2 regions of the Brevibacillus sp. TJ4 genome follow, and region 1 is predicted to be linked to the other one. Evidence: riboswitches for the same ligand, from Rfam matches in the RefSeq annotation. Region 1 holds a riboswitch; the other holds the start of a gene.
What was found. A riboswitch is a leader RNA that binds a small molecule or an ion and turns the genes downstream of it on or off. The one in region 1 is predicted to bind cyclic di-GMP.
Positions count from the first base shown of each region.

Region 2: another riboswitch for cyclic di-GMP. It lies ahead of ACAF76_RS00900 (methyl-accepting chemotaxis protein); the one in region 1 lies ahead of ACAF76_RS19770 (diguanylate cyclase domain-containing protein).

Region 1 is NZ_CP185865.1:4,025,474-4,035,288, reverse strand. It holds gene ACAF76_RS19795 (DMT family transporter) at 1-273, shown strand, start outside; partial or broken gene ACAF76_RS19790 (aconitate hydratase) at 338-739, opposite strand; gene ACAF76_RS19785 (isocitrate/isopropylmalate dehydrogenase family protein) at 887-1,951, shown strand; gene ACAF76_RS19780 (hypothetical protein) at 1,999-2,280, shown strand; gene ACAF76_RS19775 (ABC transporter ATP-binding protein) at 2,426-4,135, shown strand; cyclic di-GMP riboswitch class I at 4,340-4,422, shown strand; gene ACAF76_RS19770 (diguanylate cyclase domain-containing protein) at 4,433-5,704, shown strand; gene ACAF76_RS19765 (MFS transporter) at 5,941-7,146, shown strand; gene ACAF76_RS19760 (winged helix-turn-helix transcriptional regulator) at 7,182-7,541, opposite strand; gene ACAF76_RS19755 (aldo/keto reductase) at 7,700-8,542, shown strand; gene ACAF76_RS19750 (DNA-3-methyladenine glycosylase I) at 8,677-9,234, shown strand; gene ACAF76_RS19745 (PrpF domain-containing protein) at 9,435-9,815, shown strand, end outside.
Region 2 is NZ_CP185865.1:192,900-202,714, forward strand. It holds gene ACAF76_RS00880 (FAD-binding oxidoreductase) at 1-963, shown strand, start outside; gene ACAF76_RS00885 (flavin reductase family protein) at 1,138-1,767, shown strand; partial or broken gene ACAF76_RS00890 (formate--tetrahydrofolate ligase) at 1,877-3,520, shown strand; gene ACAF76_RS00895 (IS1182 family transposase) at 3,561-5,033, opposite strand; cyclic di-GMP riboswitch class I at 5,357-5,454, shown strand; gene ACAF76_RS00900 (methyl-accepting chemotaxis protein) at 5,535-7,508, shown strand; gene ACAF76_RS00905 (transporter substrate-binding domain-containing protein) at 7,618-8,469, shown strand; gene ACAF76_RS00910 (DEAD/DEAH box helicase) at 8,719-9,815, shown strand, end outside.

The sequences.
Region 1 (9,815 bases):
TTTCTCCTGCTGGCGATCATCCCCACTGTCTTCGGTCATTTTCTGTTCAACCTGCTCCTGAACACAATCGGCGCCACGACAGTCTCTGTCGGCGTGATCGGGGAGCCTGTGCTGGCGATTATCCTCGCCTATCTGCTGCTCGGTGAAGTGGTGGGAGCGATGCAGGTGGCAGGAGGTTTGCTGACCTTGATCGGGATGGGGATGTACTTTTGGTTGCGGTCGGGGCAGGCGCGCACGGTCACGGACACGGAAGAGAAAGGGAGGCCGCTTTGAACCAGGAAAACGCAAAGGAAGCCGAGGGACCAGGGTTTGTGCGCCCTGATTTTCCTCGGCTTTGCTATTTGCACAACCGCCGCACGACAGTCTGCATAATCCCGCCATTGCGATAATAGTCCACATCCACCGTATTGTCCAAACGAACGATCACTTCAAATGAAAACATGCTTCCGTCCTCGCGGGTAGCTCTGACCGTGATCGTTTGCCCGGGTCTCAGTTCGTTGCCTAATCCTATCGTTTCGAAACTCTCGCAGCCGGTGATGCCGAGCGAAGAGGCGCTGTTTCCGGGAGTAAATTGCAGGGGAAGTATGCCCATCCCTACCAGATTGCTGCGATGGATGCGCTCGTAGCTTTCGGCAATAATCATTTTGACCCCGAGCAGGTAAGGTCCTTTGGCTGCCCAATCGCGAGAGCTTCCTGTGCCGTATTCTTTGCCTGCGATGATCAGAAGCGGGGTCCCGTCTTCCAGAGCCGCGTTCTGTAGGAAGCAAGCCAGGGATAACCAAAAACTATGGACCCCAATTCCAAATCACTATTTTATTTTCGTTGCTTGTTGTACTACATTTTTTACAGAAAGTTTGAAAAACAACGACGGAAAGGTATGGAGAACATGGCGACATACAAGTTGGGGGTATTGTACGGAGACGGGATCGGACCTGAAATCGTCCAGTCTACTGTAGATGTGCTTCAAGCAGCGGCGGAACGTGTGAAGGGAGCCACGTTTGATTTTATTGAACTGCCAATGGGGTGGACGGGAATCAAGGAATACGGTGAGCCTGTACCAGCCATCACCAAAGAGTCACTGGAAACATGTCATGGCTGGATCATGGGACCACATGATTCTTCGGCGTACCCACCGGAACATCAAGTCAAGCGAAATCCCAGCGGAGAGCTTCGCCATCATTTTGATCTGTATGCCAATATTCGGCCCAGCAGGACGATTGCCGGCATCAAAAGTGTTGTGGGAGAAGCTGATATGGTGATTTTTCGGGAAAATACAGAGGGGTTCTACCCTGATCGCAACATGTACCAGGGGACCGGCGAATTCATGGTGAACCCGGATGTGGCGATTGTCACCGGAGTGTTTACCAGAAAGGCTGCCGAACGAATCGCGCACGCTGCTTTCCGGATGGCGATGCAGCGACGCAAGAAAGTAACCATCGTCCACAAGGCAAACGTCATCAAGCTGGGCTATGGATTGTTTCTGAATACGTGCCGGGAAGTGGGGAGAGCGTACCCCGAGGTGCAGGTGGAAGATTATCATATCGACGCCATGGCCGCTCACATGGTTCGGCGAGCAAGAGACTTTGATGTGATTGTCACGACCAATATGTTTGGAGACATTCTTTCTGACCTGGCTGGTGAACTGGTAGGGAGCCTGGGATTGTCGCCATCGATCAATACGAACGACAATCAGGCGATGGCACAGGCGGCACATGGATCGGCTCCCGACATTGCAGGCAAAAACATAGCGAATCCCGTCGGAGAGCTGCTTTCTGCGGTCATGCTGCTCGACTGGCTGGCTGCCCGGCATGAGGATCGGGACTTGCAGACAATAGCGCGGACGGTGGAGAACGCGACCATGCAGACGATGTACGATGGCATTTCCACACGCGATCTGGGAGGAACTGCATCGACGACGGAATTTACCAAGGCGATTGTTGAACGGCTGTGAAAACGCAAAAGGTGGACATTTGTTTCGCCGTGAAGAAGGAGGAATCGATGAAAACGAGGATCGGTTTGGTCCATGCGACGATGAATTCCGTATCGCCGATGGTAGAAGCCTTCCACGCCTTACAAAACGGCGATACAGACAAACATAATCAGTTGATCAAAGAGCGTGCGCAAAAACTTGCGGGTAACCATGTGGACGTCCTTGTGTTGGCGCAAATCTCCATGGCAAGAGCCCGTTTTGCCGTGGAGGAGCTCGGCATACCCGTCTTGACCAGTCCGCAGACGAGCACCGGATCTATTATGGATCAGATTCGGAAGAGAAAAAGGTAATTTCCACACCTGACTGTGAAATCGCAGTTAGGTTTTTTTCATTCATCTCTATCTGCAGGTAGTGTAATATGAAGGAGAAATTGAAGGGGGAATTCCCTCGCTGAATCCGGTGAACTGCATTACGCAAAGTTAGGAGGAAGTCTATTTGCTGTTGCGCTTTTTTTCTTATTACAAACCGTACAAATGGCTGTTTATTCTCGATTTTTCATGTGCCATTCTCGTAGGTCTGCTGGAGCTGGCCTTTCCGATTGCCGTAAATCAAGTGATCGACAAACTTCTTCCCGGGAACGACTGGGTGATCATCTTTTGGGCATGCCTGGGATTGCTGCTGATTTATTTGCTCAACACAGGCTTTCATTACGTCGTCACCTATTGGGGGCACATGCTCGGGATCAACATTGAAACAGATATGCGCAGAGAGCTGTTTGCGCATATGCAGAGGCTCTCTTTTTCCTATTATGACAATCATAAGACAGGCTATTCGATTTCCAGGCTGACCAAAGACCTGGAGGAGATCGGGGAAGTAGCGCATCACGGACCGGAGGATGTTTTCGTCGCGGTGATGACCCTGATCGGTTCCTTTCTCATCATGCTGTCGATTAACTGGAAATTGGCCGTCATATCGTTTATTGTCATTCCCGTCCTGCTGGTGCTCGCGATTCACTTCAACAAAAAGATGACGCGCACATTTCGCAGACTGTTTCAGGACGTCGGGGAAATCAACGCCCGCGTGGAAGACAGCATCGGCGGCATCCGAGTCGTACAGGCTTTTGCCAACGAAGAGTACGAACAAAAAAAATTCGCCGTCAACAATGGACAGTACCGGCAAACAAAGCTGGCTTCCTATAAAATCATGGCCCAAAGCATCACCGCGAACTACGTGCTCATGCGTCTGATTACGTTGTTTACGCTCTTGTTCGGCACATGGTTTGTCATCGCGGGAGACCTCACCAATGGACAGTTTGTTGCCTTCATCCTGCTGTCCAATGTACTCATCGGGCCGATCCAGAAAATCAACGCCGTGATCGAGAGCTATCCAAAAGGGATCGCCGGCTTCAAACGGTTTACGGAAGTGATGGATACCGCTCCTGACATCACGGAGTCTCCTGGGGCCGTCCATGTGGATCTCGTAGGAAACATCCGCTATCGCAATGTAAGTTTTGGGTACAAAGGTCACGAGAAAACATTGGAGAACATTTCGTTTGACATTCGCGCTGGAGAGACGGTCGCTTTTGTGGGTCCATCCGGAGCGGGGAAAACGACGCTGTGCAGTCTGCTCCCGCGCTTTTATGAGGTCGAGGGCGGTTCGATTGAAGTGGATGGCGTCGATATTCGCGACATGAAGCTGAATTCGTTGCGCAGTCAGATTGGTATCGTGCAGCAGGACGTCTTCCTGTTTTCCGGAAGTATTCGGGATAATATCGCCTACGGAAAACTGGATGCTACCGATGAAGAGATACTGGAAGCAGCGCACAAGGCACAGTTGGATGAGTTTATCCGCAGCCAGCCAGACGGACTGGATACGATCATCGGCGAACGGGGCGTGAAGCTGTCAGGTGGACAAAAGCAAAGACTGTCGATCGCGCGCATGTTTTTGAAAAACCCGCCGATTCTCATCCTTGACGAAGCGACCTCAGCCCTGGATACGGAGACAGAACTGGCGATTCAAAAGTCGCTTGCGGATTTGTCGCAGGGGCGCACCACGCTCGTCATCGCTCACCGGCTTGCCACCATCAAAAATGCCGATCGCATCCTGGTCGTGACCAAGGAAGGCATAGCCGAACAAGGCAACCACGAAGAATTGATTACATCAGGAGGCATCTACAGCCGTTTGCATCAGGCTCAATTCGGATAAAAGGCAACAGGAAAAATGACTGATAGTGTCAAGTGTAGGGAAGCCGTTGAAAAACGGCTTCTTTCTTTATGTGCATTTTCCAATAATTACACTATTGCTGAATTTAAAGTGTCTACATATAGTTGACTTTAACATAAGGCATGACCATAGTAGGATGTGCAAAGCGGAAACACATGCTAGATTCAGAGAATATGTTTTCGTTTTGCTGCGAAAAGGCAACCCAGAACGAAAGTCTGGGACGCAAAGCCACAGGTCTACGGCATTGCTAGGACGGCTGGGCTGCCGAAGGAGGAAAAAATGATTGGGTTTTTGAGTGAGCAGTCTATCGAAGTGTTTACATCGATCATTGACCATAATACGGATGGGATTTTCGTCCTTTCCACTGAGGGCAGGATCATTGAAGCCAATCAAGGATTAACCGAGTCGCTCGGCTATGCCAAGGAAGAGCTTTTAGGAGTTCATTACAAAGAATTGACCGTTCCCGAGCACCTCGACATGGTAAACGAAAAGTTTGCCGTCGTCGTGCAAGGGATTCCCTGCGAATACAAGATGGATGCCATCCATAAAAGTGGAGAGATCATCCATCTGCATGTGAAAAACATCCCGTTGATCGTCAACGGTGAAGTCATCGGTGTGTTCGGGATCGCGATGGATATAACGGAGCAGCATCGCCTGGTACAGGCTTTGAAGGAAAGTGAAGAACGCTACCGGCTGTTGGCGGAAAATTCGCTCGACCTGATCCAGCAGGTCGATCTGGACGGGATCGTCACCTACGCTTCGCCGTCCCACCAAATGGTCCTTGGGTATGACCCGCAGGAATATGTCGGCAAATGGGTCTTTCATCGGCCTGATGAAGGGGTCGATACCGATTTCCAGGCTGTTTTTTTAAACATGGTCGTCTCCCAGGAACCGTTTACGTATGAAATTGTCCGCCGTCACAAAGACGGCCATCAGGTGTGGCTGGAGCTCAAAGGTACCCCAATGTTCGATGAAGAAGGAAATTTCAAAAATATGATGTTTGTCGGACGGGAAATTACCGAGCGAAAGAAATATCAGGATCAACTGGAGTATTACAGTTTTCACGACAGCTTGACGGGAGTGCCTAACCGTCGGCTGTTCTACATGAAGCTGAAAGAGTCCATCGAGGAAGCACAGCACGAGCATCACGGATTTGCCGTCCTGTACCTCGATCTCGATAAATTTAAAGACATCAACGATACATTCGGTCACGATGTGGGGGATGAGCTGCTGAAGCAGTTTGTAGCAAGAGTAAAAACATGTATCCCGGAATCAGCCATTTTGGCGCGAATGGGCGGTGATGAATTTGTCATCTGCCTATCCGATGCGCACAGTCTGGAGCAGGCAGTCGTCATTGCGGACCAAATTCTGGAAGGCCTGCAACACCCGTGGAACATCAACGATGTCTCGTTCATTACCACATCCAGCATCGGCATTGCGCTCTACGAACCAGGCGACACGCACCAGACTTTGCTCAAAAAGGCAGACAGCGCCTTGTATCAAGCCAAAGAAGAAGGGAAAAACAAATACAGTATCTATAAAGCGAAGTGAAGGAAAAAGACAACAGCTCATCGGCTGCTGTCTTTTTTTGTGTGCGGACCGCCAGCTTTTGTGCAGCTTGCGTACTGTACAGGAACTTTTCGGTGACTATGATACAAAAAAGTGCGTACTTTTTTCCGAGGACTGTATGCGACATAATAGCACTCGTTCGATTCCACAGTCATTCGGGCTGCGGGGCCCCGTGATCGGATGACTGACTACTACGCATAAAAGGAGACAGGAAAACAATGAATACAGTTGCCCATGGCGTGCAACAGGCACGAGGTGGGAAAAACCATACACTCGCCCTGCTTGCGCTCGCTATCAATGCATTTGGCATCGGAACGACGGAATTTGTCATTGTCGGTTTGCTGTCTACAGTCGCTCAGGATGTGAACGTCACGATTACGCTCGCCGGTCTGCTCATATCCGGCTATGCGCTCGGTGTCGCGGTGGGGGCGCCGGTCATTACGGCGCTGACCAGCAGAATTCCCCGCAAGACACTGCTGCTTTTGCTGATGGTCTTTTTCACCGTCGGAAACAGTGTTGCAGCATTGTCGAGCAGCTTTTCCCTTTTGTTGATCGCCCGTTTTTTCACAGCCTTTTCTCATGGCGTGTTTTTCTCGATCGGCTCCACGATCGCCGCCGATCTCGTACCGGAGAATAAGCGGGCGAGCGCGATTGCCATGATGTTTACAGGATTGACTGTCGCTACGGTGACGGGAGTGCCTCTCGGGACCTTCATCGGGCAGATGTTCGGATGGAGGGCAACCTTCTGGGGGGTTGCCTTGCTGGGATTGATTGCCTTGATCTGCACAGCTCTGCTCGTCCCCAACAATCAGAAGAAAGCCAAGCCTGCTTCCGTAAAAGATCAGGTAAAAATCTTGACCAACGGCCGCCTGCTGCTGGTGTATGCAATCACGGCGCTGGGATACGGCGGTACGTTCGTCGCCTTTACCTATCTCAGCCCCATCCTCGAGGAAATCACCGGGTATCAGGCGAGTGCAGTCAGCCTGATTCTGCTCGTCTACGGGCTTGCCATCGCAATCGGCAATACGTTCGGGGGAAAGGTCGCCAATCAGCATCCGATCCGTGCTCTGCTCTGGATGTTTGCTGTGCAGGCGGTCATTCTGGTGGTTCTGTCGATGACAGCACCGTATCAGGTAGCGGGGACGATTACCATCGTGCTGATGGGACTTCTCGCCTTTATGAATGTTCCTGGCCTGCAGCTCTACGTCGTCCAGCTCGCGGAAAAATACGAGCCGGGCGCCGTGGATGTAGCCTCGGCATTTAATATCGCTGCGTTTAACCTGGGGATTGCTATCGGAGCTTTTGTCGGCGGGATCGTAGTCGATACCATCGGATTGATCCATACACCGTGGATCGGCGGAGTGATGGTGCTCGGCGCTGTCGTACTGACGGCGATCAGCGGCAAGCTGGAGAAGACCGCATGACAGGATCAATTCGATGGATGACGTGTACACGATGCTTATCGGTTTAGAATGTTTTCTTCCAGAACGGCGTATTTGTCTCCGTACTCTTTGATAATATGCTGTTCACCCCAAGCGCAGAGCGAGTCGAGGATGCCTTTCAAACTCCAGCCGTATTCGCTGAGTTCATACTCGACTTTCGGGGGAACCTGATTGTAGGTTATCCGGTTGACGATGCCGTCATGCTCCAGCTCGCGAAGCTGCTGGGTCAGCATTTTTTGCGTGATTCCCGGCATCAGGCGCTTCAGCTCGCTTGTCCGTTTTTTTCCGTAGGTGAGGTGGCAGAGGATGACGCATTTCCATTTGCCGCCGATCACTTCCAATGTCGCTTCGACTGAGATGTTGTATTTCTTCTTCATGGTTGCAATCCTCCTCGTAATAGGAACTTTTTTGTTACTATGGTACAAAAAAGTGCGTACTTCCCGAAATGGGTATTATAAGTCAGAATAGCATCTGTCATCGGCGAAAGCCAGTGAGAATGGTGTTGTACAAAAAAATGGAAAAGGATGAGATGATAATGGCAAAACATTTGCAAGATACGACTGTCCTCTCGAATGGAGTGAAAATGCCTTGGTTCGGATTGGGCGTGTTCAAGGTAGAAGAAGGGCCGGAGCTGGAACATGCGGTGAAGGCGGCGATCAAGCACGGCTACCGCAGTATCGACACAGCGGCGATTTATCAAAATGAAGAGGGAGTCGGCAGAGGCATCCGCCAGGGTTTGACCGAAGCGGGCATTTCCAGGGATGACCTGTTCGTGACGTCCAAGGTGTGGAACTCCGATCTGGGATACGAGTCGACCTTGGCTGCCTATGAGACGAGCCTGAGCAAGCTGGGGCTGGAAAAACTGGATCTCTACCTGATTCACTGGCCGGTCGAAGGCAAGTACAAAGACGCCTGGAGAGCGCTGGAGAAGCTGTACAAGGACGGACGTGTACGCGCCATCGGGGTCAGCAATTTCCACATTCACCACCTCGAAGATTTGCTGAAAGACGCGGAGATCAAACCGATGGTCAATCAGGTGGAGTTCCATCCGCGCCTGACCCAACAGGAGCTGCGGGACTATTGCAAGGCACAGGGTATTCAGTTCGAAGCGTGGTCGCCGCTGATGCAGGGGCAGTTGCTGGACAACCCGGTGCTCAAAGAGATCGGTGCCAAATACAACAAGTCGGTCGCCCAGGTCATTCTGCGCTGGGATTTGCAGCATGGCGTAGTCACGATTCCGAAGTCGACCAAAGAACAGCGCATTGTGGAAAACGCGACACTGTTTGATTTCGAGCTGACCAAACAAGAGATGGAGAGAATCGACAGCTTGAACGAAAATCATCGAGTCGGACCAGACCCGGACAATTTTGATTTCTGAGGCGCGGCCGATAGAGGGAGACAGCATGGGAGCTGTCTCCCGTTTTCTTTTGTGCAAGATCGCTTGTCATCAGGAAAAGGACAAGGTATGATGGAAGGGAATGTATGTTCGCTGACCGCGAAGGAGGAAATGGCATGCAAAGATGCGGCTGGGTCAATCAAGATCCTTTGTACATCGAGTACCATGACCGGGAGTGGGGCGTTCCCGTATACGATGACCGTCTGCTGTTCGAATACCTCAATCTGGAGGGGGCACAAGCAGGGCTCAGTTGGTACACCATCCTGAAAAAACGGGAGAACTACCGGAAGGCGTTTGATCAGTTCGACCCGGCAAAAATCATTTTGTACGATGATCGCAAAGTCGAAGAGCTGCTGCAAAACGAAGGCATCGTACGCAACAAACTCAAAATCCGGGCTGTCATCTCCAATGCCCATGCCTATTTCAAGGTGGTCGAGGAATTCGGCTCGTTTCGCGATTATATCTGGTCGTTCGTAGATGGCAAGCCGATCCGCAATCACTTCCGCGAGCTGCGGGAAGTTCCGGCCTCGACCGAGATCAGCGACCGGATGAGCAAGGACTTGAAAAAGCGCGGCTTTTCCTTTGTCGGAACGACGATCTGCTACGCCTATATGCAAGCGGTCGGCATGGTCAACGACCACGTAGTGTCGTGCTGGTGCTACGATCGCAAGTAAACATGCGAATATGCCAGGAAGCAAGAGCCGCAAGGACGGGACTGCCCGCTCTGGTGACGGCTCTTTTTTGTGTGATTCCGTTTCTCTATCGCCAACCATCAATCATCGGTATTTTTTTGCTGGAAAATCCTGCTCTATAATGAACTCACCTGCTCCTTATCGGGGGCAAGCATCATAAACGATGGATGGAGGTCGAGCGGATGTCTCAGTTTTCGATTCCGTGTGCTGTGTACAGGGGAGGAACGAGCCGGGGGCTGTTTTTTCATAAACGGCATTTGCCAAAGGAGCGCGAACTGCAAGCACATGTATTTCTCGCCGGAATTGACGCCTACAATGTTTCGCAAATCGACGGATTGGGGGCAGGAACCTCGCATGCGAGCAAGGTGTGCGTCATCTCCGAGCCAAGTGTGGAGGGCGCGGACATTGATTATACGTTTTACCAGGTCGGGATTGGCGAGCCGATTATCGACGACAAGGGCACATGCGGAAATCTGATGGCGGCTGTCGGGGCATTTGCCGTCGATGAAGGGTATGTACGGGTGGCGCCCGATGCCCAGGAGGCTGTTGTTGCTGTAAATAAT
Region 2 (9,815 bases), 520 kb from region 1:
GCGACATTGGGGGGAATGGCAGCTACCAACGCGAGCGGTACGACTTCGGTTCGCTATGGCATCATGCGGGACAACGTCCGTGACCTGGAAGTAGTTTTGGCGGACGGACGCATCATTCGCACCGGAAGCATGACGGCAAAGTCATCGTCCGGCTATTCGCTGACGGGGTTGTTCGTCGGATCGGAGGGCACGTTGGGCGCTTTTACCGAGCTGACTTTGCGCGTGTACGGCATTCCGGAGGCGACGACGGCTGCGCGGGCGAGCTTCCCGACTGTCAAGGATGCGGTGGACTCGGTCGTAGACATCCTCTCCGCAGGAATTCCTGTATCGCGGATTGAACTGGTGGATGAGCGTTCGATCCGTCAGGTCAATTTGTTCAAGGAGACCGATTACCCGGAAAGCCCTACCCTGTTCATCGAGTTCCAGGGCAGCGAACAAAGCCTCCAGCATGATATTGAGTTTGCCGAGGGCATTGCCCATGAGCACGGATGCACGCAGTTCCTGTTCGAGAGCGACTCCAAGGCGCGGGCACAGCTTTGGGATGCGCGGCACAATTTGGCCTACGCCTTTGTGCACAAATCGCCAGGCAAGAAAATGATGGTGACTGACGTATGCGTACCGTTTTCCGAATTGGCGGGAGCAGTCGTGGATGCGCGCGAAGCCATTGACCGCTCGGGATTGGACGGCGCGATCCTCGGTCATGTCGGCGACGGCAACTACCATGTCATTTTGATGATCGATTTGAACGATCCGGACGAAATGGCGCGTGCGGAAAAGCTGAATGCGCACCTCGTCGAGTATGCGCTCAAGCGGGGCGGAACCTGCACCGGCGAGCACGGAGTCGGCGTAGGAAAGGCCAAGTACCAGCGGATGGAGCACGGGGAAGCGCTGGACGTGATGAAATCGATCAAGCAGGCGCTCGACCCGAATGGAATTCTCAATCCAGGTAAAATCTTCGTGTAAGTCGCGCAGGGAGGAAGCAGCCGTGTCTTTGACAGACCAGTCAGAGACAGGCTGCTTTTTTGCGTGTGGGAAGACGTCAGTCAACGTCTGTAACAATGTCGATTATACTTCGATCATCGTAGAAATGTTTGCATTTTATAATGGTGACAATGCGATGAAAAGGGGGATGCAAACATGAACAACGGGTTGCAAACAAGCCAGATACCGGCGACCGAGACGATCAAACCGAAAATTCTCTACTACGGAACGCCTGTCATTTTGCTGACTACCGTAAACGAGGACGAAACGACGAATATCAGCCCGCTTTCTTCCTCCTGGGCATTGGGCGACTGTATCGTACTGGGCGTAGGCGTGGCAGGAAAAGCGTTTGAAAACCTGCAGCGCCATCCCGAATGTGTCATCAATGTGCCGGACCCATCCTTATGGGAACGGGTCGAAAGACTGGCTCCGTACACGGGCAAAAACCCCGTGCCCGAGGAGAAAAAACAGATCGGGTTTTCCTACCGCAAAGACAAGTTTGCAGTCGCAGGCCTTACTCCTGTACCAGGGATGGCAGGTAAGCCCGCGCGAATCGGCGAATGTCCGCTGCAGTTGGAAGCGACGGTGAAGAACGTGCGGATTCCCGAGCACACGCTGAATTTCGCCATCGTCGAAACAAAAGTGATGCAAGTACATGCCCATCGAAACATCACTCTGGACGAGCATCACATCGACCCGGGCAAATGGAGCCCTATTCTCTACAACTTCCGGCATTATTTTGGACTGGGAGAGCAGCTCGGCCGAACATTTCGCAGCGAAGTGTAGCAGCATCTGTGGAGGGCTGAAAAAAATTTTTTTGCATGAAAAGATAACCAGTCGTGCGAATCGATTATAATGTGGGGTGTAAGAATGTTTAGGCAGTGAACGAACTACAGGACAGGAGGCGTCCATGAAACCGATTGTTGATATCGCCCGAAAACTTGGAGTAGATACGGATGATTTGGAATTGTACGGCAAGTACAAAGCAAAGCTGGCCGATGAATTGTGGGAGAAAATCAAAGATCGGCCAGACGGCAAGCTGATTCTGGTCACAGCGATGAACCCGAATCCTGCGGGAGCCGGCAAAACGCTGACCACGATTGGACTATCCCAATCCCTCAACCTGATTGGCAAAAAGACCGTAGCGGCGCTGAGGGAGCCTTCTCTTGGCCCCTGCATGGGCATCAAAGGCGGCGCTACCGGTGGCGGCGAGGCGCAGATTCTTCCCGCAGACGAAATCAACCTGCACTTTACTGGAGACATTCATGCGATCACCTCGGCGCACAATTTGCTGGCTGCAATGATCGACAACCATATCCATCACGGCAATGCGCTTCGTTTGAACCCGAAAAAGATCGTCTGGAAACGGGCCATGGATATGAATGACCGTGCTCTTCGCTCGATTGTGGTCGGACTGGGAGAGAGCAATGGAATGGCCCGCGAAGACGGCTTTATGATCACCACAGCGTCGGAGATCATGGCGATTTTATGCTTGAGCGAAAACAGGGAAGACCTGCGTGCGAGGCTGAACCGCATCATCATCGGTTATGACATGGACGACCAGCCTGTGCGGGCGGAGCAGCTCCATGCTGTCGACGCGATGTGCGTGCTGCTCAAAGACGCGATCAAGCCAAACCTGGTGCAGACAAGCGATGGAACGCCTGTCTTGATCCACGGCGGGCCGTTCGCCAATATCGCCCACGGCTGCAGCAGTGTAATCGCGACCAAGACGGCTTTGAAGCTCGCGGATTACGTCGTGACAGAGGCAGGCTTCGGCGCTGACCTGGGTGCAGAGAAGTTTTTCGACATCAAGTGCAGACAGGCAGGGCTGGTGCCATCGGCTGCCGTGATCGTCATTTCCGTGCGGGCGTTGAAATTCAACGGCGGGGTGAAGGTCGCGGACTTGCAGGCAGAAGACATCGCCGCGGTCGCCAGAGGCTTTGAAAATGTGAAGCGGCATGTGGAGAACATACGCAAGTTTGGCATACCTGCAGTGGTTGCGATCAATCATTTTGTCACCGATTCGCAGCGCGAGGTCGACGAGGTGCAGCGGCTTTGCGAGGAGATCGGCGTAGAGGCGGCGCTGTCCAAGGTGTGGGAGCAAGGAGCAGCAGGAGGAGCCGAGCTGGCGGAAAAGGTCGTCCTCGCCGCGGAAACACCGTCCCAATTCCGCTTCCTGTACGATGAAGAGCAGACGATCACAGACAAGGTGGAAACGATCGTCCGCGACATCTACCGCGGCTCGCAAGTCGTCTTTTCCCCGGCTGCGCAAAAAACGCTGCACAAGGTAGAGCAATTGGGGCTGTCCCACCTCCCTGTCTGCATGGCCAAGACGCCTTACTCGTTTACAGACCGGGCAGACGTCCTCGGCGCTCCCACGGATTTTGCCATCACAGTCAATGAGGTGCGGCTCTCGGCAGGGGCAGGTTTTCTTGTCGTCCTGACGGGCAGCATTATGACCATGCCAGGATTGCCGAAAAAGCCGGCGGCGGAGTCGATGCGACTGGATGAAGCTGGTCATGTACTAGGTCTTTCGTAATGCGTGAAAACATGCACCCATGAAAAGGGATTTCGTCTTGTTAAAAAAGCCCGTTTTTATTAACGGGGCAGATTGCAGACAAACTCCCTCGCTGAACGAACAGCAGAGGGAGTTTGTTTAATAATTTGATGAAAATACCGAAGGTGTTTTGATCGTTCACCTTTTGGCGACCTGATTTCCATAGCCAGGTCGCCATTTTTTTCAAGTTCATGGCAGCGAAAACAAGCATCGCCTGCATCGTGACCTTCTCCAGTCCTCGTAAGGTCGTCCAACGCATGCCATGCTTTTCCTTCATATCAGCGAATACACGTTCAATCGTTTCTTTCCGTTTGCTATAGATTTGTTTGTTTTCCTCGGTATGCCGGAGGTGGTCTACCTCTTCGAGGTAATCAGCCCAGATGTGGCGACTCACTCTCTTTGTGTAGTCTTTACTTTCCGTGCATTGTTTCAAGAACGGACAACTTCGGCAAACTTGAGAATTTGATCGATAGATACGGTACCCATCCTTGTTTGTTGTCTCATATGTTAAGATTTGCTCGTTCGGGCAGATGTAGCAGTCGAAATATTCATCATACACATATTCGTGCTTTTTAAAAAAACCTTCTTTGGTGCGTGGTCTTGTGTAGGGCATAACGGGGCGAATCTGGTCATCAAGGAGTGTTTTACTGATGTAAGGCGTCTTGTATCCCGAGTCCACTGCCACAGCTTGAGGCTGTGCAAACGTCTTTCGCACTTGATTCAAAACATCCTCAAAAACCTGACTGTCATGCACATTGCCTGGCGTTACCTTGGCACCAAGCACAAATCCATTTCGATCACATGCTGTATGAAAACTATAAGCAAATACACGTTCCTTTTCCCCTTTTACAAACAATCCGCAATCCGGGTCAGTTGTGCTGACTTTCACCTCCTTCTTCGAAGTTTCTGTCTTTTTTTCAAGGGGCTTCTTTCCATGTGCAATACGATCCTGATTGATTTCTTCGTCCAGCAGCTCTTGATATTTCTTCGCTTGTTCTTCAACGATTTCTTTCACGTATTTATGCTTATTCGCACTGGCTTTTACATGCGTAGCATCAATGAAAAGCACATCAGGCTTCACGAATCCATGATGAACCGCCTCCTCCAATATTCGAAGGAAGATCGACTCGAAGAGTTGAGTATCCCGAAAACGGCGAACATAGTTCTTGCCTAGGGTCGTGAAATGGGGAATGGGCTGACTGAAATCATAGCCAATAAACCACCGATAGGCAACATTGGTTTCGATCTCTTTAATCGTTTGTCGCATGGAACGAATTCCAAAAATATATTGGATGAAAGCAATTTTAACTAAGACTACAGGGTCAACACTGGGTCTGCCATTGTCATGACAGTAGAGGCTTTCCACCAAGTCATAGATGAACGAAAAGTCGATTGCATTTTCAATTTTTCTTACGAGATGATCTTCTGGCACCAACTCATCTAGCGAGAATGCAGATATCTGATAACGCCCTTCGGCCTCTTGCTTATTAAGCATAATGCCACCTCTAAAAAATAACTTTTGAAAACGTAACATGTTCTATATTCAACAAAAAAGCCTGCAGACCCTGTTCCTTACGGAACTTTGTCTACAGGCTGGCCCGTTTTTATTAACGGGGTTTTTTGTATGATGGAGCCCATTTCGGCGGGAAAAACCTGCTTTCCCCGGGACAAGCCACTTTCCTGACAGATTGGCCACCTATTAACATCGGTGGTCTTTTTTTACAAATGGTAAACAAAAATCGGGAAAATTTTATTATTTATTAATCAAACTTACCAACTTTTATGTTATATTGAACATAATATCAATCTGGACAAAAATGGAGATAAAGGCAAACCTGTTGAAAGACAGGGACGCAAAGCCACGGGTCTACGGATATGTGACGATTGTCACATGCTATGACAGCCGGGTTGCCAAACCGAGGCGAGGGAAGAAGGCTGCCGTTTGGCGTCTTCTTTTTTGTTTTCACACATTACATGCAGGAGGGACTCAGCACTTATGTATCTTAGTTTACGAAAAAAGTTGATGCTTCTGATGAGTCTGTTGTTGGCAGTCAGCTTGGCTGTCGTATGTGGTGCAAGCTACATGAGTTCATCCAGTTTCTTGTCTGCCAGTCTGAACAAGGAGGCAGAGATGGCGGCGGAAAGCCTGTCCACGAGAATTGACAGCTTCTTCAAGGAAAAAATCGCCATCGTGGAAACCGTTAGCGAAATGATCTCCGAGGACAATCAGTTTGATCAGGACCTGAAGCTGATTCAAACTGCCCAGACAAAGAACCCGGAGTTTGAAACTTTCTTTTTCTCGTATGACCTGAGCGGTACGAAGGTCATCAACTTTCGGGGGGAGGAGACCAACCCGTCTGACCGCGTTCACTTCAAGGAAGCGTCTAAAGGGGAAGGGAAAATTATCGTCTCGGAACCGGTGACCTCGCAGCGAACTGGCAACAACATCGTGACGATTATTTATCCGCTGATGAAAGACAACCGCCAATACGGTTATGTGGGGTCGACCATTCCGATCAATGAGATCCAGAAAGAGGTCTCCGAGGAAGCGTTCGGCGAAACGGGCTACGCCTTTCTGGTCAGCAAGGCGGGAACCTACATCTGGCATCCTGATGAAGAATTGATTCTGCAAGGAACGATTCTGGAATCTTCGGTCGAGGAATTGAAGAGCGCATATGCAAGTATTCAGGAGGGCGGCAAAGGATTGATCAACTACACGGACGGGTCCGCTGACCAGTTTGCCTCCTATGCCCCTACGAGCCTGGGATGGGGTGTATTTGTCACCGCTCCGGAGAATGAATTGCATAAAGCAGTGAATCAGTTGTTCTTCACTCTGCTGCTCATCTCGGCAGTGGTGTTGCTGGTAGGTCTGGTTCTCTCCTACCTGACAGCAAGAGGCGTCGTCAGGCCGATCCAGCGTCTGAACAAGGCTGTAAACGTGGTCGCGCAGGGGAATTTGACAGAGGCGGTGTCCGTCGAAGGAAAAGACGAAATTGCCGTTCTCTCTCGCGACTTTAACAAGACAGTCTCTCATTTGAAGGATCTGATCGAAGGGGTATCGCACTCTTCGGATCACGTGCTCCGTTATACAAAAGAGGTCTCCACCGGAATCAATCACACGACGAGCACAGTCGAGCAAATCGGTTCCGCGATCGCTCAGATTGCCAAAGGAGCGCAGGCTCAGGCAGTAAGTTCGCAGGATGTGGCGATTTCCATGAACGACATGGCGAGTGGAATCACCAAAATCGCGGAAACTTCTTCCCAGGTTTCCGAGGCAGCCCGCGAGTCTACCGAACAGGCAGAGCAAGGGGCGACTGCCGTGGAACAGGCAGTGCTTCAAATGAACAACATCGGCGAGGCTACAAACAACGCTTCGACTGTCATCGAACGACTGAGCGGACGTTCCCAGGAAATCGGGGGCATTTTGGATACGATCAGCCAGTTGACCGGGCAGATCAACCTGCTCGCGCTCAACGCCTCGATCGAAGCGGCGAGAGCGGGCGAGCACGGACGCGGTTTTGCCGTCGTAGCGGGAGAAGTGAAAAACCTCGCCCATCAGTCGGAGGCGGCAACCATCAAAATCGCCCAACTGATCGAGGAAATCCAGAATGATACGACACATGCCGTAGAAGTCATGGCAGTCGGAAAAGAGAACACGCAAGAAGGCATTCAGATCATCCAGGAGGTTCGCGGCATTTTTGAGCGGATTCTCGAATCCTCGCGCAATGTAGCGTCGCACATCCTGGAAGTCTCTGCCGCATCTGAGCAAATTTCCGCGGGCACTCAGCAGGTAACAGCGGCTGTGGAGGAAATGCATGGAATCGCCAAGCACTCCTCGGCGGATGCTGACAAAGTCGTGGAAGCAACCGCGGAACAGCTCGCGACGATCCAGGAAATCGTCGGTTCTGTCGATCAGTTGAACGGAGTTGTAGAAGAGCTGCAGCAGCGTGTTGGCAAATTCAAGCTGTAAAAACAAGGATTGGCAGAATTGAAAGGGGGGATGCATCCAAGAGCATCACGCAATCATTTATTCCCCAAGTCATTACCATATTTCTGTACTGGATCAGGAGGAGACATCCATGAAAAAGATTACAACATCCATCTTGGCGAGCACGTTCGCCGCAACTATGCTGATTACAGGTGCAGTGGGAGCAAGTGCTGCCACAGTAGCGCCGCAGCAACAATACGCTGCCGTAGACACAGCGAAAGCCAACAAAAAGTTTGAATCGCGTCTCGATGAAATCAAGGCACGCGGTTATATCCTGGTGGGAACGCCTGGTGACTACAAACCGTTCACATATTTGAACCCAGAGACAAACGAGTTCGAGGGTTACGATATTGACGCTATGAAGGCATTCGCGGAAAGCCTGGGTGTGGAGGCGCGTTTCGTGCAAACATCCTGGCCAACCCTGATGTCCGATCTGCTCGCTGACAAATTTGACATCGCGGTAGGCGGCGTGACGCGCAATACGGATCGTCAACAAAAAGCGTACGTGAGCGACGGCTACCTGCTGTTTGGCAAAGTGCCATTGATCCGCGCAGAAGACAAAGACAAGTTCTACTCGGTTGAAGATATCAACAAGCCTGAAGTACGCATCGGTGTAAACCCGGGTGGAACGAACCAGGTTTTCGTAGATACGTATCTGACAGAAGCAAATGTAACAGTCGTGGAAAATAACCTGGACATCCCTGGTCTGGTTGCTGACGGTACATACGACGTGATGATTACCGACACGATTGAAGCGATCGTATACGCAAATGCCGATGACCGCCTTTTCGCACAACGCGTGGACGATCCGTTCACGAAAAGCGAAAAAGGGTACATGATTCATCGCGGAGATTTCATCTTCTCCAGCTACCTGGAGCTGTGGATGGATGAGATGGAACTTCAAGGAAAATTCGATGAGCTGTACGAAAAGTGGGTAAAATAAGAAAACGTATGGACTGGGCAGGCGAGAGTGCATTTCTCTCGCCTGTTTTTTGTGCATGGAGTGGAAATGATTGTCAGGTCAAGTTGCTTTTTTCGTCCCGGCATGGTACGATTAGGGCTATGTTCTTTGCAGGATGCTGTGTATGACAAACGGGAGTAGAAGGGCATATTCCGGATCGTCGGGAATAATGCCCTTTTTTAGTGAGAATTTTAATAGACGAAGGATTGAACAAAAGGAGACTGAAGGGCATTGACAACTTTTTATGAATTTGGATTACATCACTCCGTTACCCGGGCTTTGGGAAACATGGGGTTTGAAGAGGCGACGGCGATACAGGTGCAGACCGTTCCGGTGGCTCTGCAAGGAAAGGACTTGATCGGTCAGGCGCAGACGGGGACAGGGAAGACCGCAGCGTTCGGGATTCCGCTCGTGGAGAGAGTAGACGAAGAGGACCCGCAAATCCAGGCGATCGTCCTGACGCCGACGCGCGAGTTGGCAGTACAGGTCGCCGAGGAGATCAACAAAATCGCCCAGTACAAAAAAATCAGCGCATTGCCGATCTACGGCGGGCAGGACATTACTCGCCAGATCAAGGCGTTGAAAAAGCGGCCGCAAATTATCGTGGCGACACCGGGCCGTTTTATGGACCATATGCGCAGAAGGACGATTCGCCTCGATGCGATCGAGATGGTCGTACTGGATGAAGCTGACGAAATGCTGAACATGGGCTTTATCGACGACATCCGGGAAATCTTGCGCGAAGTACCGGAGCAGCGTCAGACACTGCTGTTTTCGGCGACGATGCCGCGGGCGATCCAGGAAATTGCCCAGCAGTTCATGCATAACCCGGAACTGATTTCCGTCAAGGCAAAAGAAGTGACGGTACCCAACATCGAGCAGCAGTACATGGAAGTCGTGGAAAAGCAGAAGTTTGATGTACTCTGCCGCCTGCTGGACATCCATTCTCCTGAGCTCGCCATCGTTTTCGGGAGAACGAAGCGCCGTGTCGATGAATTGGCGGAAGCCTTGACCAAACGCGGGTACGGAGCGGAAGGCATCCATGGCGACTTGAACCAGGCCAAGCGGGACAGCGTGCTGCGCAAGTTTAAGGAAGGTACGATCGAGGTGCTGGTCGCAACGGACGTGGCGGCGAGGGGGCTCGATATCAGTGGCGTGACCCATGTTTTCAACTTCGACATTCCGCAGGATTCGGAGAGCTACGTCCACCGTATCGGAAGAACGGGCCGTGCCGGAAAAACAGGTCTGGCCGTAACCTTTGTGACACCTCGGGAAATCGACCATTTGCGTCTGATTGAGCGGGCGACGAACCGCAAAATGGAACGCCG